Linked DNA regions of Lewinella sp. 4G2. Each later gene encodes a partner of the first gene's protein in a complex. Links are inferred from orthologs where the notes say so. Each region holds a gene or a part of one and is shown in the gene's direction. Other genes may lie near its edges. The genes, in order: rny, A3850_RS03315 and pfkA.

Region 1 (10,700 bases):
AGAACCAACAACTAAAACGGGAACTCGACCGCCAGACTGGCATCGTGACCTCGTTAAAAGATAAATTAGCCCGTAACCAGACGGGCGCCGGCGAGGCCGTCAGTGATGATGCCCCTGCAAACGCTTCCTCCGCCGCCACTCACGCCGTGGACCGGGAGACGATCGAATTCTGTCTGCAGGAAATTGACCGGTGCCTGGAATGGCTACAACGCAACTGACCCCATGGCAAGCCCCAACCAGGATCTTCAATCCATCATCGTGATGATTGCCGGCCGACCTTACCCTCTGCGGGTCAAGGCCCGGGAGGAGAAGAACGTCCGGGAAATGGCCGACGAGATCAATGAACGCTTTAATGACTACCAGGTCAAGTTCAGTGATCGCGACAAGATGGACTGCCTCGTCATGACCCTGCTTACCTACGCCGATGAACTGCGCAACGTGCGCGCTAACGGTGACAATAGCCAGAACGGCGAGCTCTCGAAGCGTTTACAAACGCTGCACGAGCTGGTGGAAGGGATGCTCTAATTTATCGATGTTGGGATTTTCCTGCCGGACTAGGACACGCTAGCCCCACCGGTTCCCTACAATCGATACCAACCCATGGAATTTATTTATGCAATCGTCGGCCTCATCGTCGGTGTAGTTGCGATGTTCTTCGTCGCTTCCGGGCAAAAGAAAGCCCTCCTGGCGGATAAGCAAACCAAGGATACCACCACGAAAGCTCAGGCGGACAAGCTCCTCGCTGACGCCAAGCTGAAAGCCGAGAAAACCGTTTCCGAAGCCCAACTGAAGGCAGAGAAAACCTTCTCCGAATTCAAGGACAAGCAGGAGCAATTCAAGAAACAAAAGATCAAGGAAAGCCGGGATAAATTCCAGCGTTTCAAGGATGAGTTCAAGCAAGAAAAGGCCGACGAGCTCGTCGAACTCAAGGAAAAACGCGCCGCCCTGAAGGAGGAAGCGGACGCGATGAAAGAAGAGCGCGCCGGCTTCCAGAAGGAACGGGACGCCATCAACAAGGAACAGAAAGCCCTCATTCAGGAAGAGCAAAAGCTTACCCAACGCAACAAGAAACTCGACGAAGAACTCGCCCGCGCCAAACAGAAGCAGGAAGAACTGGATACCCAGCACGAGCGCTTCACCAGTGAGCTCGAGCGTATCTCCAACCTCACCGCTGACGAAGCCAAGCAACGACTGCTGGAGGACGTCAAACAACAGACCGCCAACGAAGCCCTTAACCTCAAGCGCCAACTCCTCGAGGAAGCCCAGAGCGAAGCGGCTAAGGACGCGCGCAAGATCATTATTAACACGATCCAACGCATTGGTGCCGCGGAAACAATTGAGAATACCGTCTCCACTTTCTCCCTCGATAGCGACAACGTGAAGGGGCAGATCATTGGCCGCGAAGGCCGGAACATCCGCGCCATCGAGACGGCCACCGGTTGTGAATTGGTAGTGGACGACACGCCGGAGACGATCGTTATCTCCAGCTTTGACCCCATCCGCCGGGAGATCGCCCGCCTTTCCCTGAAGCGCCTAGTCACTGACGGTCGGATCCACCCCGCCCGCGTGGAGGAGGTCGTCAACAAGGTCAAGAAAGAAATGAACACCCAGATCATGGAGATCGGTAAAAAGACCGTCGTCGAGCTCGACATCCACGGCCTGCCGAACGATCTGATCCGCTACGTTGGCCGGATGCGCTTCCGCTCCAGCTACGGGCAGAACCTACTGCGCCACTCCATCGAGACGGCCCACCTTTGTGCTACGATGGCCGCCGAAATGGGCATGAGCAAGAAGATGATCAAGCTGGCCAAACGCGCCGGCCTCCTCCACGACCTCGGTAAAGTTGCCGATGAGGATACGGAACTCAGCCACGCCCTCTACGGCATGCAGGTGGCCGAAAAGCTGAACGAGCACCCCATGGTCGTCAACGCCATCGGTGCCCACCACGACGAGATCGAGATGAACAATATCCTTTCTCACATCATCCAGGCCTGTGACGCCATTTCCGGAGCCCGCCCCGGTGCCCGCCGGGAGGTGCTGGACGGTTACATCAACCGCATCAAGGAGTTGGAAGAGATTGCGGTGAAGAACGACGGCGTCAGTTCTGCCTTTGCTATGCAGGCAGGCCGCGAGCTCCGCGTCATGGTCGAAGCTGACCAGGTTTCTGACCAGCACGCGGAAGAGCTATCGTTCAAGATCAGCCAGGAGATTCAGGAGAATATGCAGTACCCAGGGCAGATCAAGGTGATGGTGATCCGGGAGAAGCGGGCGGTTAATTTTGCTCGGTAGATTACGTGCCTCCGGCGGTTTCCTTGTACGGCTCTATTTCGGAGAGCGGGGGAGGTTGGGGAGGCCTCCGGCGGTTTTGCGTGGAATAGTTTCGCAGGAGTTCAAGAGATTGGGAGAACCAGAGTTTTTTAGATGCTTCGCATCATGTGGATTATTCTAGCCGCACGTAGCGTTTATACTTTCAGAGAAATTGTCCCGGAGGGACAAGCAAGTTAGCCCAGGGTCAAGGAGGCCATAGGCCGAACGACCCTGGGTTTTCGTTAATCAATGCCGCATTGCCACACGACCCTGGGTTTTCATCATTTACTAAGGCAAAGTCGTACGACTCCGGATTGCCGGTAATTCCCGCCACAACGTTTTGTTTTGCCCCGGAGGGGTAAACCTAGTAGCCCGGGGTTGGATCGGAACGATCTCGCCCCGGGTTTTCGTTATTTCCAGGGTTTTCGTTGTTTTCGTGGTTTTCGTTGTTTCCCTTTTCAACCCATCCCCCCATCCTACCCGTTAAAGGCAGACCCCATGCCTACGCTCGCCACCGTCGCCTTAGTTTTTCTCTTCTCCCTTTCCCTCAGTGGGCAAGGGGTATCTTTATTCGATGCCGCCCATGCTTCGGGAGATACCCTGGTCGTGGAGCTCGAGGTGGATTTTAAACGTCTGCTCCGGAAGAAGATCGGCCGATCCTTTCTCGCGGCGCCGGCAACAATTTCCTTTGGGGGTACGATCATACCGTTGTCGGCGAAGGTGCGGCGCCGGGGCAACGCGCGCCTCGAGCAGTGCGCCCTACCCGGTCTGAAACTGCGTTTTAATAAGGATGCCTTACGCCGTGCCGGTTACGCCGGCAAAATGAACGATTGGAAACTCGTCCTGCCCTGCTACGGCCGGCCCAGCGCCCAGACTTTTCTGCGGCGGGAAGCCTTTGCTTACGATCTCTATGCATTGCTCCACGACAAACACGTCCGGACGATCCCAGCCCGTTTAAAGGTGGGCGAGCGGGAGATGCCCATCTTTCTGATCGAGCACTCGGAGCAGATCGCCGCCCGCTTTGGCGGCTACGAATATCCGGACGACCGCCTCAGTTCCCGATCTTTGGAAAGGGAGAGTTACGTGCGCCTCTGCCTGTTCAACTACCTGATTCAGAATACTGACTTCAACGTATTCAATCTGCATAACTTAGCCGTCATTGGGCGGGAGGGCACGGATCTCTTCACGCCGTTCCCCTACGATTTTGATTACTCTGGTTTGGTTGGTGCCCCATACGCCGTCCCTGCTGAAGCCCTCGGCACGGACTCCATCTACGAACGCCTTTGGCGCGGCCGTAACGTCACGGCAGCAGAGATTGCCCAGCAAGTCGCCTATTTTGAGTCTCGCAGGGACGATATCTACGCGCTGGTCAACAGCTATTTCGTCGGCAGCAAAAGCGAACGCCGTAGGATTAATGGCATGGTGGATAGCTACTACCGCGACGTGAAAAAACTATCAACTGTTGGGCGTCCAGATTAATCCGAGACTAACAATTTGGCGCTGACGCGGGTGCGAGGTTGGGGATGGAGTGGCGAGTTGCGAGTATCGAGTTGCAAGTCTCTAGTATCGAGTTGCGAGCGCTACTTTTCACCACTCTCCACGTACTGACTGGGCGCTACCCCGTACCGCTCCCGAAACTGCTTAGCAAAATAGGTCGCCGAACTAAAGCCACAAGCGTACGCTACCTCCTTAACGGAAACACTCCCGGCAGCGAGTAATTGGGCCGCGCGTTGGAGGCGGATGGACTGGATGAATTGATTGGAGGACTGGTCCACCAAAGAGCGCAGTTTGCGGTTGAGGCCGCTACGGCTCGTTTCCATTTCGGCGGCTAATTCGTCAACACTGAGGGTGGAGGAATCCAGGTTGGCCTCGACGTAGGCCACCGCTTTTTCCATAAAGTCACGGTCCAGCGAGGAAACGGCAATTTCACTCGGGGCCACCGTAATGCTGGTTGCAAACCGCTCCCGCAGGACCTGGCGGGAACGGATGAGGTTGCTGGCCTGCATGAGCAGTTCCCGCACGTCGAACGGTTTGGTAAGGTAGGCGTCGGCCCCCTCCTCCAAGCCGGTGATCCGGTCGGTACGGTCGGTGCGGGCCGTCAGCAGGATGATGGGGACGTGGCTCGTGCGGAGGTCGGCCTTGAGGGCGCGGCAGACTTCGTACCCGTCCTTCTTCGGCATCATGAGGTCACTGATAATGAGGTCCGGTGGGTCGGCCAGGGCGAGGCGGATTCCTTCGGCACCATCCCGCGCCAGGGTGACGGCGTAGTGGGGAGTGAGCATTTGTTGGATGAAGTCCCGGATCTCATCGTTGTCCTCAACTAATAATAGGTTGGCCAAATCTCCAGCGGAGGCTTCGCCCCGGAGGGGACCGACATGAGTGGTAGGATATTCCGGTTCCAATAAGGGTTTCCCTACCGTAGAAGTGGCTACGATTTCGTGGCTCTCCAAGTGTGCATTGCCGAGTGGTAATTTCACGGTGAAGGTTGTGCCCTCGCCCAGTTTACTTTGCACACCCACCTCACCGTGGTGGAGGTGAGTCATTTCCCTCACGAGGGCCAATCCGATTCCGGTTCCCTGCTTGCCAGTGCGGTCGGTACCCGCCATAAAAAAGCGATCGAAGATATTGGTCAGGGTTTCCGGTCCGATGCCGGGGCCCGTGTCCCTAATGCGCACGACCAATTGCCCCGCATCCTGCGACAGCGCCAAATTGACTTGCCCGCCGGCCGGCGTGAACTTCAGGGCGTTGGATAGGAGATTGTAAAAGATGCGGTCAGTCTTCCCTTGATCGAAATAAAGCATAACTGGTGAATCCGGCGCATCCAGCGTAAGGGTGATCTGCCGTTGGGCGGCGAGGGATTCGTAAGCACTCACCAGGCGGCGGAAGTAGACCGCAAAATCATCGTAACTGGCCTGAAGATCCATGGCCTGCGCGTCCAGCCGGGAGAGATCGAGTAACTGATCCACCAGTTCTAATTGGCGTTCGGCATTGACTTCGGCGGTGCGCAGCATGGCCAGATCGTTGGCGTCCTCGGTGTTATCGATGACCTGCCGCAGCGGGCCGAGCATGAGCGTTAACGGCGTGCGAAACTCGTGAGTGATGTTGGCGAAAAATTTACTCCGCAGCGCGCCACTTTCGCGGATGACTTCATTCTGCTGCCGCAACTCGTTAAAGCCGCTGAAAAGCTCACGGAAAAGGAACCCGCCGAAGATGACGGTACTGGCCTCGAAGAGGTAATTAGAAAAGCGAAATCTCGGTATGATACCGACGATCAATAGCAAGGAGAGGACGCTCCCGACAAAGAGGAACGTAATGCCCACCAGGAGTACCCGGGCCTGCGACACGCCACGCCAGGCCAGGACCCCGATCATGGTAAACGTATAAATTGTCCAAATCAGGTAAAGCCCATTTTCATAGATCATTACCTTAGAGAGATTGGTCGGCGAAAACCACAGGACACTGGAAAGGGGAATGGCCATCGTGAGGGCCGTAAGGCCCAAGTAAACGTATACCCCGCGGGGAAGCCTGGTGAAAGCCTCCACGTAATCAACGACAAATAATGCCAGGAATAAGAAGACGGCAGCAACCGCCCAGTGCTCAAAAACCGAGTGCCCCCAAACGTTACCTCCGGGGAAACTGAGCGAAAAAATGGACTTATCCATTAAAAAATAAACACCGAAAGCGAGCATGACCCCGGCGAAATAGAGGAACAAACGCGCCCGCAGGAGCCAGTAAGCCAACACGCCAATACCACAAAAGAGGAGGAGGACTCCGAAGAAAAAATAGCCCGCCGCCCCGCGCTCTACCAGGCGCCGCCACTGGCGCTCGGGGTTAACCAGCTGAATGAGGAAAGGGCAACAGCGCTCCACGCTTTCTCCGTAACTCGCCCGTAAGTAAACGGTACGGGTAGCCCCGGGGGGAAGTACTAATTGTACGTAAGGGTCAGTGCGGTATAAATCCTTTTCGGCAACCGGCACCGCCGCGCCCACCGGAACGGTTCGGATTACCTGGTTATTCTCGACTACGTAAGCTTCTCCCCGCTCTACAAATAGGTAGTAGTTGATCAATTTTATGACCTCTCGCTCCGTGGTGTTGGTAAGCCTTATTCGAAACCAGGCAGCGTAGTCCTGATCTACCCGTGCCAGATCGCCGTGAAGGCCAAAGGGTGTGGTGGAATCGCTCAAGATATCTTCCAGCTCCAGTTGCCCGGAGGTATCCGCAAAGGCCCGCAGTAATTCTTCGGGAATGGTGAGCACCTCGTCTGTGTGGTCCGAATATTCGTAGACTGGGAAGGCGGACTGGGCCGGCAGCCAGTTTACCACGAGCAATAACCCCAACAACAGCGCTGCCCGAAAATTAAGTTTAAATGGATTGACAGCTAAACTGGGGGATGAACCGCAAAAGGTCACGCCCAAAAGTAACAATAATGGTGAACAGTGATCGAGGACCACGTTCACCATTATTGCAATAGGTAATAATCATTCGGGCCAACGATCGGGGCCGCTGGAGCTCCAACTATATGGATAAAATACACGTGAGACAGTGTTATTTTCCGAGTGCCCTATTTGTTACTGAGGCTGAATTCTGATCAGACATGCAAGTCACCTTATTCCATCAGCACTTTACCGCTTCCCAGTAATCTTCCTTCGGCGGAGAGGAAGGAGTAGATGTACACGCCTGGCCGCACCAGCGGTGAGGGAATGATGGAGATAATATCCGTAGCAGCCCCAATACTTTGGCGATGGACCGGACGCCCATCCAAACTCCGCAATACAAAGGTGGAGCGGGCCGGAATAGCTTCGCTGAATGCAAAGGAAAGCCGACTTCCAGCCGGCGCTGGATTAGGGTACACGGCGCTCCGGAGCAAGGCCGGGTTGCTCACCGAAGTAATCCCCTGGCGCTGGGGGCGGAAGATGGTGGCGTCGCCCGCAGTACTCGTGTTGTAGCGGAAAAGGGGTGCCCCAATATCCGTGAGGCCATAAAATTCATAAATGGTATCCGCGGCCATTGCGCCCTGCGTCAACTGAAAAGCTGCCAGCAATGGAGCCGGGGCCGGCGCGCCGCCCAGAAAGATGCTGTCCGTACTGGTTTCGATGGATCTCACCAGCAGTACCTCGTACTCAACGTTGGGCGCATTGCCCATGTCGCCGCGGAGGATCAACTGGCCGTAGCCGATGACTTCTCGCTCAGCACGGTTAACACCACGCCGCTCGCCCGGTGTTCCATTGAGGCCGAACCCGGCTACGCTTAATTCGAATTGTTCGGAGCCGGTGAACTCATCCACCCAGCTACTGCCGAAAGTGGTTGGAAATATCAAGCGGCGAGTGCCGGATTCGCCGACGCGGGCCGCCCGGCCGGGGAAGGTTAAGGTATCCGTGGGGCCACCGGTGAGGGGGGTGATGCCGAAGTTTTGGGTTTCAAAAAAGGTGCCGAGCTCTCCCCAACGTTGTTCGTCCTTCACCTCGTATAGCCCGGAAGGGTACGTAAAGGACTGGAAGGTGTTAGGCGTAGAATAGAAACTGGTCGCGGTGGGGTATTCCGCATTGTCCGCCGCTTCGTAGTTCCGCACCCGGTCGTCGGTGTACTGGACGTTGGAGTAATCCCAGACCTGGTTTTCGCCGCCTTCGGGAATGGCGACTTCAGATTCCCTGGCGACGAAAAAGACATCCGCCCAGGTAGCGGGCCGGTTGAAGCTCTCCGCCGTAATGGTCATCTGAGCAGCGAGGTTAGTGGTTAAAAAAAGTAAGATGAGTGTAGGTAGAGCGATACGATTCATATCAATTCTTTTTGGGTGATCAATGCCCCAAAAGTGGGCTTGCTCACCCTCCAGAGGTGGGTAGAATTGAATCAATCATCCGTACAATTGAGGCGGGAGGTCTACTTCTGGCTAGTGTTCACTCACTTGAACCGATAGTTCAAGTTGGTGGCCCGAAACTGCTACCTATTCGGTCCGCTGATTTCCTTCTTACACAATCACCACCCCATTCCCATCCGTAGTCAACACGTCCGTAAAGTAATCGAAGAAGGGCCGCACCGTCAGTAAAGCCTCGTGGTTCAGATCCAGATAATCGGCCGAGAGGACTTCCTTATCCGTGAAGCGGCGCATCGCGACGAAATTCTTGTAACGCAGCAGGTCGATGTTTTCGTGGTCCTTCGGGAAGCCTTTCGGCGCCGTCTTCAACTTATCGCCCATCAGTTCACCGAAGACGCGTACGAAGTCCTTATCCGCAATAATTGCTCGCAATTCCGAACTGTCCGTGGCCAGTTCGTCGCGGAGCCGTTTCAGGTCATCCCGCTCCGGGTTGTAGAAGCCGCCACCGCAGCAGGAAGAAGGCATCCAATCTCCCTCTTCCCAATTAGCTTCCGGTTTGATCTGAAAGAAGTAGCCGCCACGGCGCAGCTTGCCGTCCCGCGTAAAGCTGCCGGACATACTCCGCTTGTACGGCCGCTTATCCTTACTGAAGCGGATGTCGCGATAGATGCGCTGCAAAACCTTCTTGCCGTTTTGCTCGACGAGCACGTCGGTCTTGGACAAGCGATCCAGTAATTCCGCCGCAAATTCGATCATATTTTCGTGGGCGGCCTCGTACCGTGGCTTGTTTTCGGCGAACCAGTCCCGGTTGTTGTTCCTGTGCAGGTCCTTAATAAATTGCAGGGTGGATTTTTTGATCTTGGTCATGTACAAATATAGTAGTGTAGTCGAGTAGTATTTAGTAGCGTAGTCGGGTAGTCGGGTAGTACGCACTACCCGACTACGCTACTACCCGACTACCATACTGCCTACCTTTACCCCATGCAATCCTTCCGTCGCCTCCTCGGCTACCTGAGTAACTACCGCGGCCTCGTGACGCTGGCGATCATCAGTAATATCCTGACGGCCATTTTTACCGTGACGGCCATCCCCCTTTTCCAACCTTTCCTGGAACTGCTCTTTAAGCGCGTAGAGCCCGTCACCGAGCCGGTGGCGTCCATTAACAACCTGGATGACCTTGCCCAACAGGCCAACTACCTCCTGAGCGAATTCATCGCTGAAGCCGGGCAGGAGACAGCGCTGGCCTACGTCTGTGGCTTCATCCTCCTCAGTTTTCTGGGCAAGAATCTGTTCCGTTACCTGGCCCTGTTTTTCATGTCGCCCGTCCGCAACGGCATCATTCGCGACCTGCGGAACAACTTGTACGACCACCTGCTACACCTCCCCATGAGTTACTTCACGGAGGAGAAAAAGGGGAACCTGCTGAGCCGCATCACGTCGGACGTCCAGGAAGTAGAATCCAGCATCCTCAACGTACTGGAGGCGGTTTTTCGGGAGCCCTTCATCATCATCGGGTCCCTCACCTTTATGATCGTGGTGAGCCCCGGTTTGACGGTCTTCGTCTTCGGCCTCATGATCTTCACCGGCGTGGTGATCGGAGGTATTGGCAAGACACTGAAGAAGAGCAGTGGCGTCATCCAGGAAAAATTGGGGGGCATCGTCAGCCGCACCGAGGAGAGCCTGGGGGGATTGCGCATCATCAAATCCTTCGGGGCGGAAGGGTACCAGCGGGAACGCTTCGGCGAGCTTAACGACAGCTACCGCCACTCCCTCATCCGCTTGATGTGGCGGCGGGATCTCTCCAGCCCGCTCACCGAATTTCTCGGTATCGCCACAGTCGCCCTCCTGCTCTGGTACGGTTCGCGGCGGGTCTTCGGCGGCGAGATGGAGCCGGGCACTTTCCTCACCTTCATCTTCGCATTCTACATGGTCATCGACCCGGCCAAGAACTTCAGTAAGGCCTGGTACAACATCCAAAAGGGACTCGGCGCCCTCACCCGCGTCGAGGAAGTACTCGAGATCAGGAACCCTATCGCCGTTTCCCAGGGGGCGCTGCCGCTGGATGCCATGCAAGTGGGTCTGACGGTGGATAACGTAAGCTTCCGCTATTCCCCCGAAACGGAGGACGTACTCCACAACGTCAGTTTCGACCTCCCAAAGGGAAAGGTAGTTGCCCTAGCCGGCGGCAGTGGTGGCGGGAAATCTACCATCGCCGACCTCCTCCCCCGCTTCTACGACCCGACCGCCGGCCACATCCGGATCGACGGAAAGGACCTCAAGGACTACCGGCTAAAGGACGTCCGCGACCGCTTCGGCATCGTCTCCCAGGAGGCCATTCTCTTCAACGATACGATCTATAACAACATCGCTTTCGGCATGGAAGGCGTCACCCCCGAAAAAGTGGAGGAAGCAGCCCGGGTGGCCAATGCCCACGACTTCATTACCCAATTCCCCAATGGCTACGCGACCAACATCGGTGACCGGGGCAACAAGCTAAGTGGTGGCCAACGCCAACGGCTGACGATCGCCCGCGCCGTCCTCCGCAACCCGGATATCCTGATCCTCGACGAAGCAACCTCCG
Region 2 (10,691 bases), on another replicon or contig:
CGTACCGTTCCAGAGGCCACCACCTTCGGAGGCTGCCGTGTTGTTCAGGATCAAGCCACCATCAATATCGACGGTACCGGGGCCAGTGACGTGGAGACCACCACCATTGCCCGGTGCGCTACCCGTCGTGTTACCGATCAGGTTGGCGAAAACCATACTTACGGTGCCTTCTTCCGCGGAATTATCTTCAATACCACCACCCGCGCGGCTAGCGCTGTTGTTCTTGAGCTGGCTGCGGTTGACCGTCAGTTGGCCACCCGTATTGTTGAGGATACCACCACCGCTACCGGAAGCACCGGTTGCTTCGTTAAAAATGATCTGGGTCTTATTCATGACCATCAGGATACCACCTTCATTGAAGATGCCACCGCCACCTTGGTCGGCCATGTCACCTTCGGCGCGGTTGCCATTGATGGCTACGCCACTTACGGTCATGGTACCACCACCGTTCCATAGCGCACCACCTTCGCTGGTTGCTACGTTGTCGTTGTAAAGACCACCGGTGATTTCTGCGTCACCCGAAGCGGTAATGTGAATGGCACCACCGTTACCGGGCATTGGGCCAGTCATGTTCTGGCTCATCGTTGCGTCAGTAATGGTCATCATCGTACCTACGTCGGAAGCATCCTCAATGGCGCCACCGGCGCGGGCTGCTTCGTTGCGGGTGTAGCGGCCACCAGTTACCGTGAGTGTACCGCCAATAGCGTTGTGAATGGCACCACCACTACCGGAACCTTCCGTGGCTACGTTGCGATCGAATACACCACCGTTGACGACGAGTGTACCGCCGTTGTTGAAGAGGGCTCCACCACCGTCGTCGGCGGCCGTACCCAGGGCTTCGTTGGAACTGAAGGTCACGTCCGTTACCGTCATCGTACCGCTACCGTTCCAGAAGCCACCGCCTTCCTGGCTGGCTACGTTCTGGTTGGCCACGCCACCCGTGATGCTCATTTCACCGGGGCCGGTGATGTGGATGGCACCACCATTACCGGGGGCGTCACCGGCAAAGTTGCTCAGGAATTTGGTGTCGGTGATGGTTACCATCGTCTCGGCGCCGGAAACGTCCTCAATGGCACCACCCGCGCGGTTGGCGGTATTGAGCGCGAATTCCGCGCCAGTAATGTTAACGGTACCACCTACGTCGTTCAGCAGGCCACCGCCGCTGCCGGAAGCACCGTCAGCTACGTTTTGGCGGAAAACCGTACCGGCATTGATGTTGACCGTACCGGCCAGGTTGAAGACGCCACCACCACCGGTGTCGGCATCATCACCGCTCGCTACGTTGCGGCGGAAATAAACGTCGTTAATGTCCATCGTGCCGGCGCCATTCCAAAGGCCACCACCTTCGTTACTCGCCGTGTTCTGAACTACGGCGCCACCGTTCACCACTACGTCACCCGCACCCGTGATGTGCATACCGCCACCGTTGCCGGGGGAAGAGCCGGCGTTGTTAGCCGTGAGGCGTACGTTAGTTAAGGTAGCCGTACCACCTTCCGTTTCTTCGATACCACCACCCGCGCGGACCGCGGAATTGTTTCTGATCAGCGTATTCTCTACGGTAAGCGTACCAGCATCGTTGAAGATACCGCCACCGCTACCGGCGGAACCGTTGGCGCTATTGGCCAGGATGCGGCTATTGGATACGTTCAGGGTGCCACCGGCGCTAAAGAGCGCGCCACCACCATTCGTCGCCTCGTCACCCGAGGCTACGTTTCTGAGGAGTAATACGTTGGTTACGGTCATCGTACCGGTACCGATCCATAATCCGCCACCTTCGCTGGCGGCAACGTTGTCAATCACGCGGCCACCGGTGTAGTTGAGATCACCCGCACCCGTTACGTGGACGGCGCCGCCGTTACCGGGAGCACTGCCGGTAGAGTTGCCGGACATATTGGTGTCGGTAATGTTGGTTACCGTAGCGTCACCGGATACATCTTCAATGGCGCCACCCGCGCGGGAGGCGGAGTTGCCGCTAAAGGTGCTACCGTCAACGGTTAGGGTACCACCATCGCCAACGATGATTGCACCGCCGCTACCGCTGGCACCACTGGCGGAGTTGCCAGAAAACGTGGATGATGCGACCGTGACGATTCCACCCATAACTGCGATGGCGCCGCCACCCATGCTTGCGTCCGCACCGGTTGCCTCGCTATTCGTGATGCTAACGTCCGTCAACGTTGCGGAAGTCAGGGCAGCTACCATAATGGCACCGCCCATATCGGCGTTGCCTTCGGTCAGCATGAGATCGTTCATGATCACCGTGATGGCGAGTGGTGGAGTGATATTAAAGATCCGACTGCTGTTACCGCCGCTGATCATCGTGTTGTCAACGCCGTTTCCGCTAATGGTAAGCAGTTTGTCGATTACGATCTCACCGGAGGTAAGGGTGATTGGCGTACCATCCGTAGAGGCATCAAACGTAATAACGCCACCCGGAAGGGCGGCTGCCACGACGTCACGCAGACTACCCGGGCCGGAGTCGGCCGTAGAAGTGACTACTTGCGCGAAAGCGCCGGTAAATAAAAATAGAACTAACGCCACGGCGCTCATTCCCTTGAGTAAATACTGGTTCATAAATGTTTGCTTAGGTTGAATCAGTCAGACAGGCACGGACAATACAATCCACAACTGGCCCCACGCGGCGGCGGGTCAGGCAGAAAAATTAGCAATGGCTGAATGAAAGCTCAGGTTAATGGAAAGCGAAACAGCATCGCAAACAACGATCTCGTCTCGTATGAAAAATGCCGGCCATCTCGAGTTAGCCAGCGCATAAATTCCGCCTAACAGCGTGTTGGGGCGATATTCGTCTGTCTAAAGTGTCTGTAGCTACACATGTTCGGTCACTGGGATAAGATTTCTTCTCAATAGCTTTGAGAAGTGCTCAATGCTAGTACTATACATATAGCGAGAAACACCTTAGCATAAATTGGTTGATTGGTTGGCACACGCTCCAATTCGCCATGATTTAATCAGGTTGTACGACGAAATTCTATTAGACAAACAACTGTTTCTGCCACCTCAGGAAAAATTGACACCCTCCCAGGAATGATTGGTAGTTGAGGCCCTCATTACGGCATCTAATTTTGCTATATCAATAACAACGGCGAAAGCCATAACCAATCAATTTCTGTAAGATGAAAAATTTTCTCTCCCTCCTCGCACTCGTTCTTTTCGCAGCGATCTTCTCCACCACCGCCAACGCCCAGTCGGCTACCATGGACAAAATGGACAAGATGGATGCCAAGCACGGCGAAACCATGATGGCCGACAAGGCCGACTACACCGTTATCAAGCTCAGCCAGTCCGAAGGCGTCTACAATACGGAATCGCTGACGTTGGCCCCCGGCAAGTACGTCTTCGAAGTCACCAACCTGGAAGTAGACAAAGGCCTCGGCTTTTACCTGCAGGATGCCACCGAAGCACAAGTGGCTAACTCCGGCGTCGCCGCGCTCGTAGAAAAAGGGAAGACCCAGCGCACCGGCGTCGTCACCCTGACGGAAGGTACCTACCAGTACAGCTGCCCCCTGAACCCGACGCCTCACTACACGCTGACGGTCAAGTAAGGACCGTTAGCAAACAGCTACATCCTACATAAGGATAGCTGGCTTGACAATGGGGATGTCCCGTTGCTTACCGGCTCTCACCGGCTAAGTTCACCGGACAAATCTCACCACCCGACCCGGGGCTGGTCTTCAAATCCTGAAGGCTGGCTCCGGGTTTTTTCGTTGGGGGAAGAGTTTACTGGTGGGAGCGCCGTTAAGATTACGTTAAACAGAACACGGGCTGTTTTCCTGGCGTTAGGGGTAATTAATTGTTTGTCAGTGGCTTACGTTGATTGGGGTGGCGTTAAAACTTTCCCAACGGCGTAACTTCAGCGTTGACAGAGCGTCTATTTACCCGAAGGTTCCAAGGTGGCTGCGCTACTTTTGAGGGCTTTTTCAAACTATCCCATTCGTATGCGTTTACGCACCTCCTTTTTTGCTGCCCTCGTTGCTTGCCTATTTCTCAGCACCAGCGTCAGCGCCCAAAAGATCGCTACCATTGATATGGAGCGTATTCTGACCAGCATCACGGAATACCAGGATGCCCAGGAGCAACTCGACCAACTGGCCGCCAAGTGGAACCAGGAGATCAATCAGCAGTACGATGACATCAAGGGGATGTACAATAAGTACCAGGCCGAGCAGGTGTTGCTGACCGAAGACCAGCGCACCGCGCGCGAAGAAGAGATCGTCAACAAAGAAAAGGCCGTACGCGAACTCCAACGCCGCCGCTTCGGTGCCGATGGCTTACTGTTCGAGCGCCGCCAGGAACTGGTGAAGCCCATCCAGGACGCCGTTTACGAAGCCGTTGAAAATTACTCCCGCGCCCGCGGTTACGACTTCATCCTCGACCGGGCTTCCATGCCGGGTATCATCTTCGGCAGCGATGCGTACGATAAGACGGATGACATCCTGCGGGCCCTCCAAAAATAATAATCCCAATCAACCCCAATACGGGCCGGCGCCACCAGACTTTCACCGATCGGTAGCCGGTTCGACCTCAAACTACTCAACTAAACAGAATATGAAAAAGTACATTCAACTCGCTCTGATGGCCGTCATGGTCTTCGCCGCCACCGCTTCCGTTTCCGCTCAGAAGATCGGCTACGTGAACGTCGCCGAGATCCTCGCCAGCCTGCCCCAGATGAAGGCCGCCGAATCCAACCTCGAAGGCCTGCAGAAGCAGCTCCAGAAGAAGGGCCAGCAGATGGTCGCTTCCTACCAGGAAGAAGTGCAGAAGGTACAGGCCCTCGCCGCCCAGGGTGGCCTCTCCCCCAAGCAGGAGGAGGAAGAAGGCGCTAAATTCCAGGCCCGCCAGGAAGAGATCGCCAAGTTCGAGCAGCAGATGATGGAGGACCTCCAGAAAAAACGCGCCGAACTCCTCGAGCCGATCTACAAGGAAGTCAACGAAGTGATCGAAGCCGTCGCTAAAGAAAAAGGCTACGACTACATCCTCGACCAGCAGACCCTCCTCTACGGCATCGAAGCCGCTAACGTGAGCAAGGACGTGAAGGCACGCCTCGGCGTTTCTGGTAACTAAGCTTATCAGCACTAGTTTTCCAAACGGGCTGCAACATCACTGAATGCTGCAGCCCGTTTTACGTTAAGTGATTTGTACTTTTCGCTACGTTCACACCTATCACATCTCCCCTCTCCTTCGGACCACGCAGTAGCCGCGTAGCGAATGGGGCCGGGGGAGAGGAATCACGGGGGCAACAGTTATATAGTGAGCATAAAGCAAAGCTTGAGACTAACCCTATCTTCACCCCGTGGAACCAGCACCCCAGAACGGCCCCATCGGCATTTTTGATTCCGGCATCGGTGGCCTCTCCGTCGCCGCCGCGATTGCGGAGATTCTCCCCGATGAACGCTTATTGTACGTGGCGGATAACGCCCGCGCACCCTACGGCCCGCAATCCGCAAAGTCCATCCTGGCTTACAGCCGCGAGATCACCCGGCACCTAATTGGTCAGGGAGCAAAGCTGATCGTCGTAGCCTGCAATACGGCGACGAGCATTGCCATTGACCAACTGCGACGCGACTTTCCGGAAATGCCCTTCGTTGGACTGGAGCCAGCGGTAAAGCCCGCCGCTTCCGGCGAGACTATTGGCGTCCTCGCTACCCGGGCCACCCTCGCCAGCCCGCGCTACCTGGTGCTGAAGGAGAAGTACCTCGGTGGCAAAACGGTGCGGGAAGACCCCTGCGTCGGCCTCGTGCCCATCATCGAAGCGGAAGCGACGGGGAGCCCCCGCCTTCGGGAAAAACTGAATTCTATCCTGCATCCGCTCGTCAATGATGGCGTGGACACCCTCGTCCTGGGCTGCACTCATTACCCCATGGTAAAGGCGGATATCCAGGCCGTGGCCGGCCACGGCGTGCGGGTGATCGACCCCTCCCCGGCGGCGGCCCGCCAGGTGAAGCGCCGCCTGGAAGAAGCCGGAATCTTAGCAGAACCGGGGGCGCAAAGGATTGCACACGACTTCCTGGCGACGGGCGATGGCCGCGCCTTGCAACGCACGCTGCTGGGGTTGCCCGCACTCAACCGCCACCGCCGCCTCCTCGTTCCGAACGTACAATTAAGCTGAAATGACCCAATTCGACATCCTGCTGGCCACCCGCAAGAACCTGATCAAAATCTGTAAGGACCTGACGGACGAGCAACTCAACCGCATCCCGCCGGGCTTCAACAACAACATCATCTGGAACCTCGGCCACGTCATCGCCACCATGGAAGGCCTGACCTACGGCCTCAGCGGTTTGCCGAGTCCTTCCGGTAAGGAATTTATCCAGCGCTACCGCAAGGGGACCAAGCCGGAGGTGTCCGTCGGCAAAGAAGAGATCGAGGAGATCTTCAGCAGCCTCATCACGAGCGTCCGCCGTCTGCGGGAGGATTGGGACGGCCTCGACTTCAGCAATTTTCGGGAGTACCCCACGAGCTACGGCATTACGCTGCGGGATGTTGAGGATGCGCTCACCTTCAATTCCGTGCACGAAGCCATGCACTTGGGTACCGTGATTGCGCTCAACAAGCTGGTTTAATTCCCTGGTTGAGGCCCCGCTTACCTGTCGGGCGGCATACTTTTCTTACGGCGGGAAAAAAGCTTATCTTCGCACCAATTATCACGATGACCATAGCTTTACGCCCGCAAATGTGCGGCGGCCGGTAGCGGATCTCCGGCGTAAGATTTGAGCGTTCCGAACGTTCAGGCCTGCCTTTCGGCAATTACTCCCCCTCTCCAAGGCTGTGTTCCCTCCGTCACGCGTTTCCCGTGGCGGCGCCCCAAACCGCGTATCGACGTACGTGCCGATCTGGTATTCCTTTCTATTAGGGATGCCGATTTGGCGCTGCCGCAGGTGCCGGGTAAAGGGTGGATAAGGCCGGCCTACGGGCTGGCGGACCAAACGTAAATATTTAACTAAGTCACATTCATATTATGGGTAATAAGACCCCAATGACGGTGAGCTTCGACCTGCCGAACGGCCGGGAAGTCACCATCGAAACCGGTAAGTTGGCCACGCAGGCCAATGGTTCCGTTGTCGTAAAGTGCGGCAAAACCATGCTTTTCTGTTCCGTTGTTTCCGGGACGAGCGTGCGCGAAGGCCAGTCCTTCTTCCCTCTCAGCGTGGATTACCAGGAGAAGTTTGCCGCCGCCGGCCGCATCCCCGGTAACTTCTTCCGCCGCGAAACCCGCCTGAACGATTACGAGATCCTGATCTCGCGGATCGTCGACCGTGCCATCCGCCCCCTCTTCCCGAAGGGCTACATGTTCGATACGCAGGTGATCATCAACCTCATCAGCCTCGACCCCGAGGTGATGCCCGATGCCCTGGCCGGCCTCGCCGCTTCCGCCGCCCTCGTCACCTCGAACATCCCCTTCGCCGGGCCGATCTCCGAGTGCCGCGTGGCTCGCATCGACGGTGAGTACGTCGTTAACCCCGACCGTTCCGCACTGAAGGACGCCGACCTCGACCTTATCGTTGCCGCCGACGCGGATAACATCATGATGGTAGAAGGTGAAGGCAAGGAAGTGGACGAAGCGTCCATTATCGAAGCGCTCAAAGTAGGCCACGAAGCCATCAAGGCCCAGTGTAAGGCACAGCTCGAACTCCGCGAAATGGTGGGCGACAAAGCCACTACCCGCGAAGTGGATATCCACCAGGTATCCGAAGAGATCATCAACTACGTGGAAGGAAAGGTGAAAGCCGCAATCCAGGAAGTTGCCCGTGGTGCCCTCAACAAGGCCCAGCGTAAGGATGCCTTCAAGCAAGTGAAGGCGGACTACAAGGAAGCCGTCCTCGAAGAAAAAGGAGAAGAGTGGGTCGCCGAAAACAAGGCTGACCTCAGCGCTGCTTACGACAAGATCCAGAAGAAGACCATCCGTGACCTGATGCTCAACGAAAGCGTCCGCCTCGACGGCCGTAAGTTCGACCAGGTCCGTGATATCTGGACGGAGATCGACTACCTGCCCTCCGCTCACGGTTCGGCCATCTTCAACCGTGGTGAGACCCAGTCCCTGACCAGCCTCACCCTCGGTACGAAGACCGACCAGCAGATGGTGGACATCGCGTACGAAAACAGCTACGCGGACTTCATCCTCCACTACAACTTCCCCGCTTACTCCGTAGGTGAGACCAAGCCAATGCGCGGCCCCGGCCGCCGGGAAGTTGGCCACGCCAACCTCGCCCACCGCTCCATCCGCCAGGTACTGCCCGACGAGATGACGCACACGATCCGCTTGGTATCCGACATCATGGAGTCCAACGGTTCCTCTTCAATGGCAACTGTTTGTGCCGGCTCCATGGCCCTCATGGATGGTGGCGTGAAACTCAAGCGCCCCGTTGCCGGTATCGCGATGGGTATGGTCGCTGAAGGTGGCAAGATTGCCATCCTCTCCGACATCCTCGGCGACGAGGACGCCCTCGGTGATATGGACTTCAAACTGACCGGTACCGAAAAGGGTATCACGGCCTGCCAGATGGACATCAAGATCGACGGCCTCCCCTACGAGCAACTCCAGCAGGCGTTGGACCAGGCCCGCGAAGGCCGCCTCCACATCCTCGGTGAAATGGCCAAGACCATCGCTGAGCCCGCTGCCGACCTGAAGGCCCACGCCCCACGGATCGTCAAGCTCGTCATCGAGAAGTCTTACATCGGTGCCGTAATCGGACCTGGTGGTAAGATCATCCAGGAGCTCCAGGAAATGACCGGTACCAACATCAACATCGAAGAGATCGATGGTAAGGGCCACGTTTCCATTGCCTCCAGCGATAAGGACAGCATCGACGACGCCGTTGCCCGGATCAAGAAGATCACCTTTACTCCCGAAGTGGGTGGTGTCTACACCGGTACCGTCAAGACCATTATGCCCTACGGTGTATTCGTAGGCTTCGAGGGTGGAAAGGACGGCCTGCTGCACGTCTCCGAAATGAGCCACAGCCGCATCGATAACGTTGAGGATGCCTTCAGCGAAGGCGACGAGGTGACCTTTAAGATCGTCGATATCGACGAGCGCACCGGTAAACTCCGCCTCAGCCGCAAGGCCATCATGCCCCGCGCCGACGGAACCATCCCCACGGATGAGGAACTCGCCGCCGAGCGCCAGGCCGCCAAGGACCGCCCCCGCCGCGACCGTGGTGACCGTGGAGACCGCCGTGGTGGTGGACGCCGCGGAGACCGCCGCGATCGCCGTGACTAATCCGTCACCCAGATGCATTCGGGTGTTTACCTCCGAATCCAACACAAAAGCGCCGTCCTCCCAGCAATGGGAGGGCGGCGTTTTTATATTTGGTGCAACCCTGGATTGACTGGCTCGTCCTTCAAGCCAAACACACCAATAAGAACTATGAGAATTCTATACACGCTCCTCCTCGTTACCCTATTCACCACCGCCAGCACCCAGGCTCAGAACTGGGGGTGGAACAAAACCATTCGCGGAAACGGCGAGGTAACTGAAGACAAACGCGACCTCGAAGATTTTGATGGCATCAAGGCCTGCTGCAGCATGAATGTGGAAATCACTCAGGGGAACGAATTTTCCGTCCTCATCAAGGCGGAAAGCAATCTGATGGAATACATCGAAACCAAGGTGCTCGGAACGACGCTTGACATTGGTTTCAGGGATAAGGTGCAGGTCCGCCAGAAGGAAAATATTGAGGTATACATCACCATGCCGGAACTGACCAAGGTAGACGCCTCAAGTAGCGCTGACATTTACACCAAAGGCAGTTTCCGGGGAGAGACGCTGCGCCTGGAAAGCAGCAGTGGATCCAAAGTACGCGTCATGTTCTCCGGTGAAGCAGCACGGATAGACGCCAGTAGTGGCGGCGAAGTCATTGTCAAAGGAACCATCAATCGCCTCCGTGCCGAAGCTAGTTCCGGCGCAAATGTTGACGCCACCGAAGCCACTGCACAGGAAGTCGATGCAGACGTCAGCTCCGGCGCCGACATTGAGATCCACGTCACCGAAAAGTTGCGGGCCGACGCAAGCTCTGGTGGAAGCATCCGGTATTCCGGGACTCCTGCTCAGGTCAATTCTGACGCCAGCTCCGGCGGGAAGGTGCGCAAGCAGTAAAATGGTAGACGCTGGAACCTAGATTTTAGACGCTAGATGTCCTAAACCAAATACGTTGACACCAATGCATCGAAATGTCAACAAAAAATCGGAAGATCCGTCCCACCAAGCGCTACGGCGAGTGCTTCAAACGAGCCCGCGTCAAAGATTTTGAGGAGGGCACCTTTAGTGTCAAGCAAATGGTCCAGCTTTACGGCGTATCTTATCAAACGATCTACAACTGGATCGCTAAATACAGTAGCATGGCCAAGAAGAATGCCGTTATCGTCGAAGTCCCCAATAGTCAAACTGCTAAGCTTGCAGAACTGCAACGTCAGCTCGCCGAACAGCAAGCCCTCCTCGGTCGGATGGCCATTCAACTTGACCACAAAACGAGAATGCTGGCCATTTACGAAGAGGAGATGCCGGAGTTCAAAAAAAAAGCTGCTTCCACACTGCGCTCAGCCGACTCTTCGAGCAAAAAGAAGAGCCAATGACGAAGCAAACGATCTATTTAGCCTTGGGCGTTAGTCGACAAGCTCACGCTGCTTTTTGGAAGCGCCGAGCTAAGTACGAGGATGCCATGAACGGAGCTGAG
Region 3 (10,618 bases), on another replicon or contig:
GGTCTTCCCTACCCCATTCACGCCGACGACCAGGATGATGGCCGGGCCGTCTCCGGTGACGGGTGGCAATTCGTAATCTTCGTAGTCCTGGGCGTTGTTCTCGGCCAGCAGTTCCACGATCTCGTCGCGCAGGATCTGGTGCAGCTCGCTGGTGTTGACGTACTTATCCTCCGCCACACGGGCTTCGATGTTCTCAATGATCTTGACGGTGGTATCCAAACCGACGTCGCTGGTGATCAGCACGTTCTCTAATTCGTCAAGCACCTCCTCGTCCACGGTATCCTTGCCGGCCACGGCGCGGCTGATCTTATCAAAAAAACCGGTCTTGGTTTTTTCGAGGCCCTTATCGAGGTCCTCTTTCTTTTCTTTATTGAAAAACTTATTGAAAAAGCTCATGCGCAGAATGCTGGTTTCCGGTTACGGTGCGGCCATTACATCATTTCGATCAGGGCGCTGCCGCAGGTGCCGGGTAAATGGGAACGGGACAAAGGTAACGCGGGGAATCGCGATATAGTTAGGGACCCAATCTGTGAAAAGAGGCTAACGACAATGGATAGTTAGGTTGCCGATGCCCTTCCGCAATTAGGATGTACTTAACCAGGAGCTACTCCTAAAATAAAGGGTCTACCCGTTAGAGCCGGCGCCACCAGCAGCCGCAAGTTGGGGCACCTCGTCGAGTAGATAATTGACGATCTGGATGGTATTGTCCAGCAAGGCCCGGCACGGCGTGGAGTTGAGCACTTCGTAGCTGTGTTTCCCACTCGTCACACCAAGGTTAAGGCGTACTTGGGCCTGGGTGCCGAAGTTCAGCAGGTCTGGCGTATCGGCGATAAGGGTTACTTGGTGGGGGTCCGAGACTCCGGCCAGGTCCATGGCCTGCCGGATTGGGTTCTCCCCCACCCCTTGTTCAGGTACGACTGCCTGAATGAGTTGGTCACCACCTAATTCCCAGGAAAGGCGCTCTAGGAGGATATTAGTACCGGCTTCGTCAAAGTCACTCAGGAGGGCGATCCGGACCTGGCGCTTTCTCAGCCAGCGGAAGGTAGCCTCAATCTGTGGGGCTAGCTCCAGGGAGGCCGTCCGCAAATGGTTACGCAGGGAACGCGGGATCCGGACGCATACATCCTGCAAGTGGAAGATGGCTAAGCGGACGGGGGGGAAACGTTCACCCCGGGTTTCAGAAAAAGGATAGGTATCAATGGACACTTCGGAAGACTTAGTGAAAGCGATTGCAAGTTGGCAAACGGGCTGAGGTAAATGCCTGTGGTGGAAGGCATCCGCAATATCGCCACCCCAACCGCCGCGCACAAGCTACTTTGGCACAGGTAATTAAAACGTAGGCCGAATTTAATACTGGCTTAATCTTAAGGTCTAGATTCAGGCGGGTCTTTGCGTTCACTTAACCTGGCCCGCCCGGTAAAGCGCGAACATTAGCCCCGCTCCTTGCACTATCATGTATCTTCGTTGCCCACAAAAGCCACCGCCTTGACTGATACGATCCATTACGACCTCGTCCACGCCGGCCCGGATAAGGACTGGGTGGTGTTCATCCACGGGGCGGGCGGTTCGTCGGTCACCTGGAAGCACCAGGTCACGGCTTTTCAGGGGGAGTACAACCTTTGCCTACTGGACCTGCGGGACCATGGATCGAGCAAGAACGTGCAGCCTCCGTACGAGAGTTACACCTTCGACATCGTAACCAACGACGTGCTCAAGGCCCTAGACGAAGCCAAGATCGAGCGGGCTCACTTCATGTCGCTCAGCCTCGGTAGCATCATCCTGCAGCGACTGGATGCCCGGCGGCCGGAGATGATCCAATCCATGATCATGGTCGGTGGCGTGTTTAAAGCGGATTGGCGCATCAAGAGCTTCGCCCACAGTGGAAAGTTCCTAAGCTACTTCATCCCTTTCCGGTGGATCTACGATTCCTTCATCATCATCGTGATGCCGCGCAAGAACCACGCCTTCAGCCGGAAGATGTACCGGCGGCAATCCAAGAAGCTCGCCCCGGGGGAATTCCTGAAGTGGCTGGGTCTGTACCGCGATTTCTTTAGCGTCGTCCGGGCCTTCTACGAACGCCCCCTGCAGCGCCCTACCCTCTTGGTGATGGGGGAGCAGGATCATGTCTTCCTTGATGCAGCCCAGCGTTACGCCGACAAGCACGCTCCCACGGCGGAGTTGGCCGTGATGCAGGGCCGTGGCCACCTTTGTAATCTGGAGGATAAGGTGGGGTTCAATAAGATCGTCCTGGACTGGTTAGGGCAGCTGCCTCGGTAATTCCGTTCGTCTCCATCTTTCCGCAATAAAGGTTCTTCTTCCGTATCAACTTTTCCTGGAAGGAGGAGGCACCCTATTTCACTGCGTTTTTGCTTCCCCCTCACCTTGCACCTGCGGCAGCGCCCAATGTTAGACTGGTACTTAGTTGAGATACCCTGAATCTATGATTAGCCACTAGCCAAGCCGGCAAAAAAGCGTCTGAAATCTTGCTGCTTGTTGGCTACCTTCGCCTGCCTAAACTTCAGCTATGTTATTGATTGCGGATGCCGGCTCGACGAAGGCGGACTGGGCCTGGGTGGCCAAAGACGGAGAAAGCTCTTACGCCCATACGAAGGGTTTCAACCCCGTCGTTCACCCCCGTGATTTGTTACAGGGTGAAGTGGAAAAATTGAGTAGCGAATTACTACCCAACCTCAAGCCGACAGAGATCCACTACTACGGCGCGGGTTGTTGGGACTACACCCGCAAGCTCCCCATCCGCGAAGTGCTGCAGGCAGCCTACCCCACAGCGGAGATCACCGTAATGCACGACCTGCTCGGTGCCGCCCGGGCCAGTTGTGGCTCCGAGCCAGGCATCGCCTGCATCCTCGGTACCGGTAGCAACACCTGTTTGTACGATGGCCGGGACGTGGTGGACAACGTAACCAACCTCGGCTTCATGCTGGGCGACGAAGGGAGCGGGAGCCACATCGGTAAAGCCTTCCTGCGGGCCTATTTCTACCGGGAACTGGACAATGACATCCGGGACGCCTTCGAGGAACACATCAAGATCGATAAGTCGGATATTCTGGACAATATCTACGGATCGCCGATCCCGAACACCTACATGGCCAGCTTTACGCGCTTTATGGGGGAGCACCTGGATCACCCCCTCGTCCAAAAGATCGTTTTTGACAGCTTCGGTGAATTCCTGGACCGCCACGTGCGCAAGTACGAGGGCCACCTGAACGTACCCGTTCACTACATTGGTTCCATCGCCTACCACTTCAAGACCATCCTGCAGGCGGCGATGGCGGAGCGTAACTTGAAGATGGGACGCTTCGTCCATAAACCCATCGAAGCCCTGGCCAATTTCCACCGGCGAACAATGCACTAAGCACCGGTCATGGTTACGGTATTTTTTGGCTGAAGGGCCGGCCCACTCGCTGGCGGATAACCGACAGTAACTAACCTTCGATTAGCTTTTACAACGGCGGTGGCTTTTATAGCTTTGCGGCTTCGCCAATCAGATACTCTGTACCATGGATAGAAAGGACATTCGCCGCATCGCCGTATTTACCTCCGGAGGGGACGCCCCGGGCATGAACGCCGCGCTGCGGGCCGTCGTCCGCACGGCTGCCTGGAATAAACTCCACGTCTACGGTATCGAGCGGGGTTACGAGGGTATGATCGACGGCCACTTTAAGCGGATGGAACGGCGCGACGTTGCCAATATCATCCAGCGGGGCGGAACGGTACTCCGCACGGCGCGCTCCAAGCGCTTCATGACGCCGGAGGGCCGCGCCCAGGCCGCCGAACACCTTAAGGCATACGACATCGATGCCTGTATCGCCATTGGTGGTAACGGTACGTTTACGGGCGCCAAGGTCTTCAGCGAAGAGCACAACGTTCCCTTCATCGGCGTACCCGGTACGATCGATAACGATCTTTTTGGCACGGACTACACCATTGGTTTCGATACGGCCGTCAACACCGCCATCGATGCCGTAGATAAGATTCGGGACACGGCGGATAGCCACAACCGCCTTTTCTTCGTGGAGGTGATGGGCCGCCACTCCGGTTACATCGCCCTACATACCGCCATCGGGTCGGGTGCTTCCAGCGTACTGATTCCCGAGGCGCAAACGAATCTGGAGGATCTTAAGAACGTCCTTAAAAAGAACAAGGCCCGCGGCAAGCTCTTCAGCGTGGTGATTGTCGCCGAAGGGCACCCCATGGGTGGCGCCGCCGGCATTGCGGAGCGCATCAAGGATGAGTTAGCGAGTATGGAGCCGAAGGTCACCGTCATCGGCCACCTCCAACGCGGTGGTGCCCCGACGGCGCTGGACCGTCTCCTGGCCAGCCGCCTTGGGCACGCCGCGGTTAACCGACTGCTAGAAGGGGAAGAGAACGTAGCCGTGGGGATCGTAAATGATCTCATCACTACCTACCCCTTCGAGGACAGCATCTACAAGGAGAAGAAGCCCGAATCCAAACTCATCGAAATGGCTTCCATCCTGGCCATTTGATTCAGGACGTTTGGCGGGGGAATTAATGTAGACTTAACCCACGCGGCCGAACGTACGGTTACTTTTGGGGGATTATTTACTTAGGCTCACTAGCCTATCCTCTTCCGCTACCCCAGAACTTTCGTCTTTATGGATCCCTCTTTGATCATCATGTGGCTCGGCTTCATCCTGGCCGGCTACGCCGTTGTCGGTAATGATTCCATCCAGACGCTGGGTACCTTTTTGTCTTCCAACGAGGAGAAGCCGTGGTGGGTCCTGTGGCTCTTCGCGGGTGGCATCCTGGCCTTTACGCTGCTCTGGGGTTGGCACACCTACGATGGCGACGTGAGTTACGGCCGCCTGGCCAAGTACGCCTTCGTGGAGGATATGCCCTGGCCCTACCTCCTGCCGCCACTGGTGCTCATGATCCTTACGCGGACGGGCATTCCGGTAAGTACCTCCTTCCTCGTACTGACTTTCTTTAAGCCCAAGGGTTTGTACGACATGACGATGAAGTCCATTCTTGGCTACGCGCTGGCCTTTTGCGTGGCCATCCTGGTGTGGCAGTTGATTACCCGTCTATTTGATAAGAAGTTCATTAACAACCCCATCACGCCCGGCGAGAAGCGTACCTGGACGGTGTTGCAGTGGGCGTCCACGGGCTTCCTTTGGGGCCAGTGGCTCATTCAGGATTTCGCCAACATCTACGTCTACCTGCCACGCGCACTGACGCTGACGGAAATCCTGGTTTCTCTAGGTATCCTTCTGACGATGCTGGCCATCATCTTTTACAGCAAGGGCGGCAACATCCAGAAGATCGTCAAGCAAAAGACGAATACGACCGACATCCGCTCGGCTACTATCGTTGATTTCAACTACGGTCTGATCCTGCTTTTCTTCAAGGAATTCTCTCAAGTACCAATGTCCACTACCTGGGTCTTCCTCGGTCTGCTGGCCGGCCGGGAGATTGCCATTCGCTACCGTTTGGAGTTGGACAAGGAGCCCAGCGACCTCGCCCGGGCAAAGAGTTTCCACTACGCCGGTTTAGGCATGAACGTCGTCCTCCTGGCCCTCATCGGTTACGTGGTTTACCTCCGGGACAAAGTGCCCGATGAAATTATCGTCGTGATGGCCGTCGCGATGATCGCCCGCGCTGCCATCGCTTACTACGAGACAATCCCCGGCCGCCTCAACATCAAGGATGCGTTCAGGGACATCGGTCGGGATCTGGCTAAAGTCTCCTTTGGTCTGGCCGTTAGTATTGCGCTGGTCTTCGTAATGCGCTTCCTCATCACCGGTAGCTTTGCCGGAGGCTTCTAGTAAGGACACCTCAATTGTTCCCCATCAAGGATAGTGCACCTTTTATCACGTAGCGTTAGCTGGGCGCTGGCGCGGGTGCAAGGTTTGGTGGGCAAGCAAACAGGACCAATTGGCTTAGCCAGGGACGGAATTATTGCTTAAGGACCCGTCTGACGACTACGCCACCGTCCGCATCTATAAGCCGGAGGAAGTAAGTACCCTTCGGCAAGTCTCCCAAACCTTCAACGTTGATTTGGTTGAGACCCGCCGCTACGCGCTCCGTACGCTGCTGTACCCGCTTGCCGGCTACGTCGTGCAGGCTGATACGTAACTCTCCACCGGACCGGGCGTAAAAGTCTACTTTAAAGGAATGGGTAAAGGGATTTGGGGCAGTGCGCATATCCGTCAAATTGGTGGTGGAACGCGTGCTTGACGCTTCTCCCAGCGCTCGGTCCGCCGCGGAAAAGAAGAATTCACTGAATGAGGTAACGACGACGTCAACGTAGTATCCACTGCCGTAGCGGCCCGCATCTTCAAAGCTGGCGATGACGCCTCCGCCCGTGTACTCGGCGGAACAATCTCCGGTGGCCACTTTCGTAACCCCGAGTTCGGAGACGCTTGCGATATTGTTTTCCATCAGGAAAGCATCCACCGCGGCCTGTGTCAGGTAACTCCTCACGCGGACCGGCCCCGCAGGTTGTACCGTGGGGTTAATGCTGATGTTCCGACCGAGGTAAGGAAGGTCATTCGGCCCGAAGAGGCGGGCACCAGCGGCGTCCTCGAAGTAGCTGACGTCCACGACTCCCAGCGGCTGGGTATTTTCGATGCTGACGATCACCTCGCCCTCCTGGTTCAGGACGTCTACGAATGCATTGGCCTGGCCCGTCCCGTCCAGGGTGATCGATTCGGCGGCGATACAGCCCGTTTCATCCGCGACCGGCAGGATTTCTCCGGCGGCCCCGATCTCGAAGACCGCGTATCCGTTGGTCCCGGCAGTGTAGACCCGGAGGTCGTACTCAAAACGGTTCTGCGGGTCCTGATTGACGGGAATATTCTCCAGGGTGATATTTACCGTCTCACCAGGCAGGCCGGCCCGGCAGGCGACGAGGGTGTCCTGCCGCTCGTCGTAGATCTCGACAACCAGGGCGGAGTCCGTACCGCTCACGGGATCAACCGTGAAGGTGTACTTGGGCCAAATGGGGCTGAAACTGTACCAGACGTCATCGTCCGCATCACCCCCGCAGGGCCCGGCTGGGTTTCCCTGGTTGGTGGCCGCCAGGGTCGTCCCCGGCACGGGATTATACCTGGTGCTGGCGCTGACGAAGTAGTTAAAGCCTCCGTCGCGATCGTCGAGCAGTGGCGGGCCGTCGTCCTCAGTGGTGAAGATCAGCCGATTACTGAAAGAGCTCACCTCCGCTCCACAAATCGCCTGGATGTTGACGCGGTAACGGGTCGCCGGTTCAAGGCCGTAGAGGATGATCTGTTCGTCCGGCCCAAATTCGTAGGTCGTATCCGGGCTGATGATCGGGTCGCGGAAAGCGTCGGCGGAAAGCACCACACGGTAGCCCGTGGCCCCGGCAATCCGGGTCGGGCGCAGGGTGGCAAATCGTTGATCTTCGGTGGCCGAGCTGCCCAGGGAGGGGGCGGCACACTGCGCTGTCAATCCGCCTGCGGAGAAAACCACTAGCAATGGGAGTAAGACGAAGTAAAACTTGTTCATGGGTACGGGTTTGCCCGTTCATGCACAAATTCACCCCAAACGTTACGGGTTTGGTCCTGTTTTTTCACCCTTTTTCTCCGCACCCGCGGCAGCGCCCAAATCAACGTAGGAAGGAACCCCAGCCAATTATTTATCGGCCTTGCCTAATTTATGTAACGTCTTTTTGATGCGCCTCGCTTTCCCCTTTTTGATGATGGCAATTGCGAAAATTTGCGGATCTTCTAGCAGTGGGGTGGCGCCTTCGTCACGCCCGAAGCCGGCAACGACCATTCCGTCGGGGCTATTGGCCGCACCGATCTCTTCGTTGCCCAGGTAGCTGATGTGGTCGCGGTGGGTATCGGGCGTAGCCTGGAGCATGCCGAATACGTAGCGAGAGTCGTCCTGGCCGAAGTACATGAGTTGGTGGTAATCGCGGTGGGTGCCACCGGTAAAATGGTCCGGAATGGCATAACTCGGTGGCGTCAGGCCAGTAGCCCAGTAGGTGGTCTTGGGCTGGTAGCGCCCACCGGCCGGGCCTTCGTAGAGGAACCAGTACTTTTTGCCCGCAGGCACTTTGGTGACGGCGAGAATGGCCCCCTTCCTGGTGAAGGACCAATTCCAGGCCCACTCCCCGCTCAGGGTTTCGGTATAGATCTTGCCGTCCCGTAACTCACTCTTGCACTTTTTGTGGCCGGGGTGCCCCGCACCGTCGTCGTCTCCCCGAAACACCAGGTTGGGAACCCCACGGTAGCTGGAGGCCGCCGAAGCGGGATACTCGCCCCAGGGCGTATCTCGGTAAGCCACCCAATCTGCCCCCGCCGGGTCGATGATGCTGGAAAAACCACCGGCCACCGGGTCATAGAGATAGGTAGCCGAGCGTGTTTCTACCTTGAGGTGGAGACGGCCGAGGTGAGTCACCTCAGTAAACTTTTGAGCGGTAGCGGAAGAACTAACCAAAAGCAGGCAGAAGAGGAGCAGGAACGTACGCACTGAACGGAGTTTTGCGAAGGAGATGGATAAAGGTGGATTAACGGACGAGGCCAATCAAAGACTGGTAATCGTCAAAGCGGGAAGTGTCGTTTTCCTGTTCGAAAAGATCCTCCCAGGCCAGTTCGCGGTAAAGGTCATCGAGGTGGCCGGCGGTCTCGGCGCAGCGTATCTCCAAATCACCGTTGCGAATGAGTTCCCAGCGCCAGTTGTAAGTGTTGCGAATCTTGCGGAGCGTTTCTAGCTGGACGCTATTTGCCTCCTCGTCACCCACCGTTTCTGCCTGGCGGAAGGCGACCTGATTGCGGGCCAGAATCTTTCCGAAGCGGATCAAGAAGTAGGCGGTATGGACGCGGCCGGGTTGCCGGTGCAACAGGGCTCCATCCTCATCAGCCATCTTATTTTGGGCGATGAAATCACCGTAGAGCGCCAGCTGGACGTCGCGGGCGTTGCGCAGCAAGTTCTGGAAGAGCCCCTTCCCCTGCCATTTCAGATCTACCACGGCTACTTCGTGGATGCCGTTGGCCTCCCGGCTCAGGACCAGATCGGCGCGGCCGTGCAGTTGCTGGCCCATCGCTTCCAGATCGCCGTGCACATATTCCTCGGAGCCACGCACCAGCCAACCGTTCTCGCGGATGGCGTAGACCAGTGACCAGGCGGATTTTTTCATAGTCCGGATGAACTGAATTCGTTCTGGTTCCTGACCGTACTGTAGCAGGACGGCACCCTGATTCCGGAAGAGCCGATCGGCGTTGGCATCGATCCACCCATCTACCTCGCTACGGGTCATCCGGTTACGGTCGCTACCAATTTCCTTAAGTAGTTGCTCAATCAAGCGGTGGGCCAGGTTACCGCGGAGGCGCCCTTCGGAGGCGATGCGAAGAATTGGCGTCCCCTTCAGCTTTAGGGCGTGGCGGAAAACGTATTTGTGCGGGTAAAACATAAAGTCCTCTACCGAAGTGGGGCTTTCCTTGTCACGTTCCGGCAGATCTCGCAAGCGTTCCACATGGAGGTGAGGGACGGGGCCTTCCAGTGGATGCAGCGGCACGTCGGCAAAGACCGGGCAGTCCAGGCCGGGTATTTGCTTGGCGCTGGTCGTCTTGTCAATGTCAATGGTAATTCGTTCGAGGGATCCTTCGGGGAAGGCCGCTTCGAGATCGCCGAGTAGTGGGTGTGGCTCGACTTCGGCGCCATCTACTCGGTCCGGTAAGCACAGCACGAGTTGTTTCCCGGCGTTAAGTACCGGCCGCATTTGCTGCCAATTGGAGAGGGCATTTTTAGTATCCGGCCCGTTGATGGCAACGTTTAATTCCGCCAGGTAGGCCACCTCGGGAGGATAGTAGCGGCTGAAGAAATAGTCCGGTTCGTTTTCGATGAAGTCCCACCACAGCACACTTTCCACACCGGGTTCAGTAGGTAGAGTTGCCGCTGACGCAGGTGCAAAGATGGCGGGCAGGGCGCCCTGCTCTTCGGGGCGGAACTGAGCGGGAGCGGGCTCGTAGATCGTCCGGACCAAGCGTTCGACGGAGAGGTAGTTGAGACCGGTTTCGGGCTGCGCATCCAATAGTTCGACGGCACGCTGGGCCTGGGCGTAGAGGACGAGCAGGCCGGCGTAGTCATCCGCGGGCCGTCCGTCGCGGGTGTCCGCGTCCCGGCGCTCCTGCCGTTCTTCACGGGCCCATTCGCGGAGTTGGAGGAAAAGGAAGCGGAGTTGAAGTTTGGGGACTGTTTCTTCCCGGCGGTACCGGCGGCGTTCGAACCACATCTCGTACTGGTCGCGGATCTGCTTGAGCTTCTTGGTGGAGTACTTCCCACGAGCTTGTTCGGCGCGGAAGAAGCCTTCGATCATGGCGCGCCAGCGGGGCCCGAACATCCCCGGCGTATCGGCCAGGAAGACGGCAATTTTCTGGGCCAGCCGGTAGTGTAGCGGTTTGCTTACGAGACTGACAAACTCCATGATCCTTTCAACCTCAATCGGTTCCCAAAGGAATGCCGTGACCAATTTGAGTACCTGTAGCGTTGGCCGGGCGAGGGAACTCGAGGGGACGCCCATGCTTGGTAGCCCTTCCATCGTGATGGCGTTATCCAGCGTTTGGTTGCGGACCGTCAGTAACGCGGACGGGCGCCAGCTTGGGTTCTCTCGCAGCGT

The links.
Region 2: rny (region 1) and A3850_RS03315 share a complex: the UniProt entries of both Bacillus subtilis proteins name them as parts of the possible RNA degradosome complex. The link is inferred for Lewinella sp. 4G2 from one-to-one orthologs.
Region 3: rny (region 1) and pfkA share a complex: the UniProt entries of both Bacillus subtilis proteins name them as parts of the possible RNA degradosome complex. The link is inferred for Lewinella sp. 4G2 from one-to-one orthologs.

Annotation. Positions count from the first base shown.
Region 1 is NZ_LVWJ02000019.1:390,323-401,022, forward strand. Bases 1-2,944 are described here. They hold rny (ribonuclease Y), read left to right. Parts: upstream 1-600; coding sequence 601-2,289; downstream 2,290-2,944. Other genes in these bases: A3850_RS20265 (hypothetical protein), read left to right, coding at 1-218; A3850_RS18640 (cell division protein ZapA), read left to right, coding at 223-525; A3850_RS18650 (hypothetical protein), read left to right, coding at 2,806-2,944. Also shown: more of A3850_RS18650, read left to right, coding at 2,945-3,786; A3850_RS18655 (ATP-binding protein), read right to left, coding at 3,888-6,647; A3850_RS18660 (hypothetical protein), read right to left, coding at 6,914-8,083; A3850_RS18665 (DUF2461 domain-containing protein), read right to left, coding at 8,273-8,986; A3850_RS18670 (ABC transporter ATP-binding protein), read left to right, coding at 9,101-10,700. UniProt on the Bacillus subtilis protein: Endoribonuclease that initiates mRNA decay. Initiates the decay of all SAM-dependent riboswitches, such as yitJ riboswitch. Involved in processing of the gapA operon mRNA, it cleaves between cggR and gapA.
Region 2 is NZ_LVWJ02000014.1:429,293-439,983, reverse strand. The notes cover bases 6,673-9,607. They hold A3850_RS03315 (polyribonucleotide nucleotidyltransferase), read left to right. Parts: upstream 6,673-6,976; coding sequence 6,977-9,238; downstream 9,239-9,607. Other genes in these bases: A3850_RS03310 (head GIN domain-containing protein), read left to right, coding at 9,386-9,607. Also shown: A3850_RS03345 (T9SS type A sorting domain-containing protein), read right to left, coding at 1-2,574; A3850_RS03340 (cupredoxin domain-containing protein), read left to right, coding at 3,135-3,563; A3850_RS03335 (OmpH family outer membrane protein), read left to right, coding at 3,957-4,475; A3850_RS03330 (OmpH family outer membrane protein), read left to right, coding at 4,567-5,082; murI (glutamate racemase), read left to right, coding at 5,312-6,127; A3850_RS03320 (DinB family protein), read left to right, coding at 6,129-6,581; more of A3850_RS03310, read left to right, coding at 9,608-10,114; A3850_RS03305 (transposase), read left to right, coding at 10,189-10,590; A3850_RS03300 (IS3 family transposase), read left to right, coding at 10,587-10,691. UniProt on the Bacillus subtilis protein: Involved in mRNA degradation. Catalyzes the phosphorolysis of single-stranded polyribonucleotides processively in the 3'- to 5'-direction. Necessary for competence development in Bacillus subtilis.
Region 3 is NZ_LVWJ02000014.1:2,270,967-2,281,584, reverse strand. What follows is about bases 2,650-5,511. They hold pfkA (6-phosphofructokinase), read left to right. Parts: upstream 2,650-3,518; coding sequence 3,519-4,505; downstream 4,506-5,511. Other genes in these bases: A3850_RS09670 (hypothetical protein), read left to right, coding at 4,656-5,511; A3850_RS09680 (hypothetical protein), read left to right, coding at 2,650-3,373. In the rest of the region: signal recognition particle-docking protein FtsY, read right to left, coding at 1-396; A3850_RS09690 (HAD family hydrolase), read right to left, coding at 625-1,206; A3850_RS09685 (alpha/beta fold hydrolase), read left to right, coding at 1,486-2,277; more of A3850_RS09680, read left to right, coding at 2,525-2,649; more of A3850_RS09670, read left to right, coding at 5,512-5,804; A3850_RS09665 (T9SS type A sorting domain-containing protein), read right to left, coding at 5,935-7,503; A3850_RS09660 (hypothetical protein), read right to left, coding at 7,630-8,472; A3850_RS09655 (PD-(D/E)XK nuclease family protein), read right to left, coding at 8,510-10,618. UniProt on the Bacillus subtilis protein: Catalyzes the phosphorylation of D-fructose 6-phosphate to fructose 1,6-bisphosphate by ATP, the first committing step of glycolysis.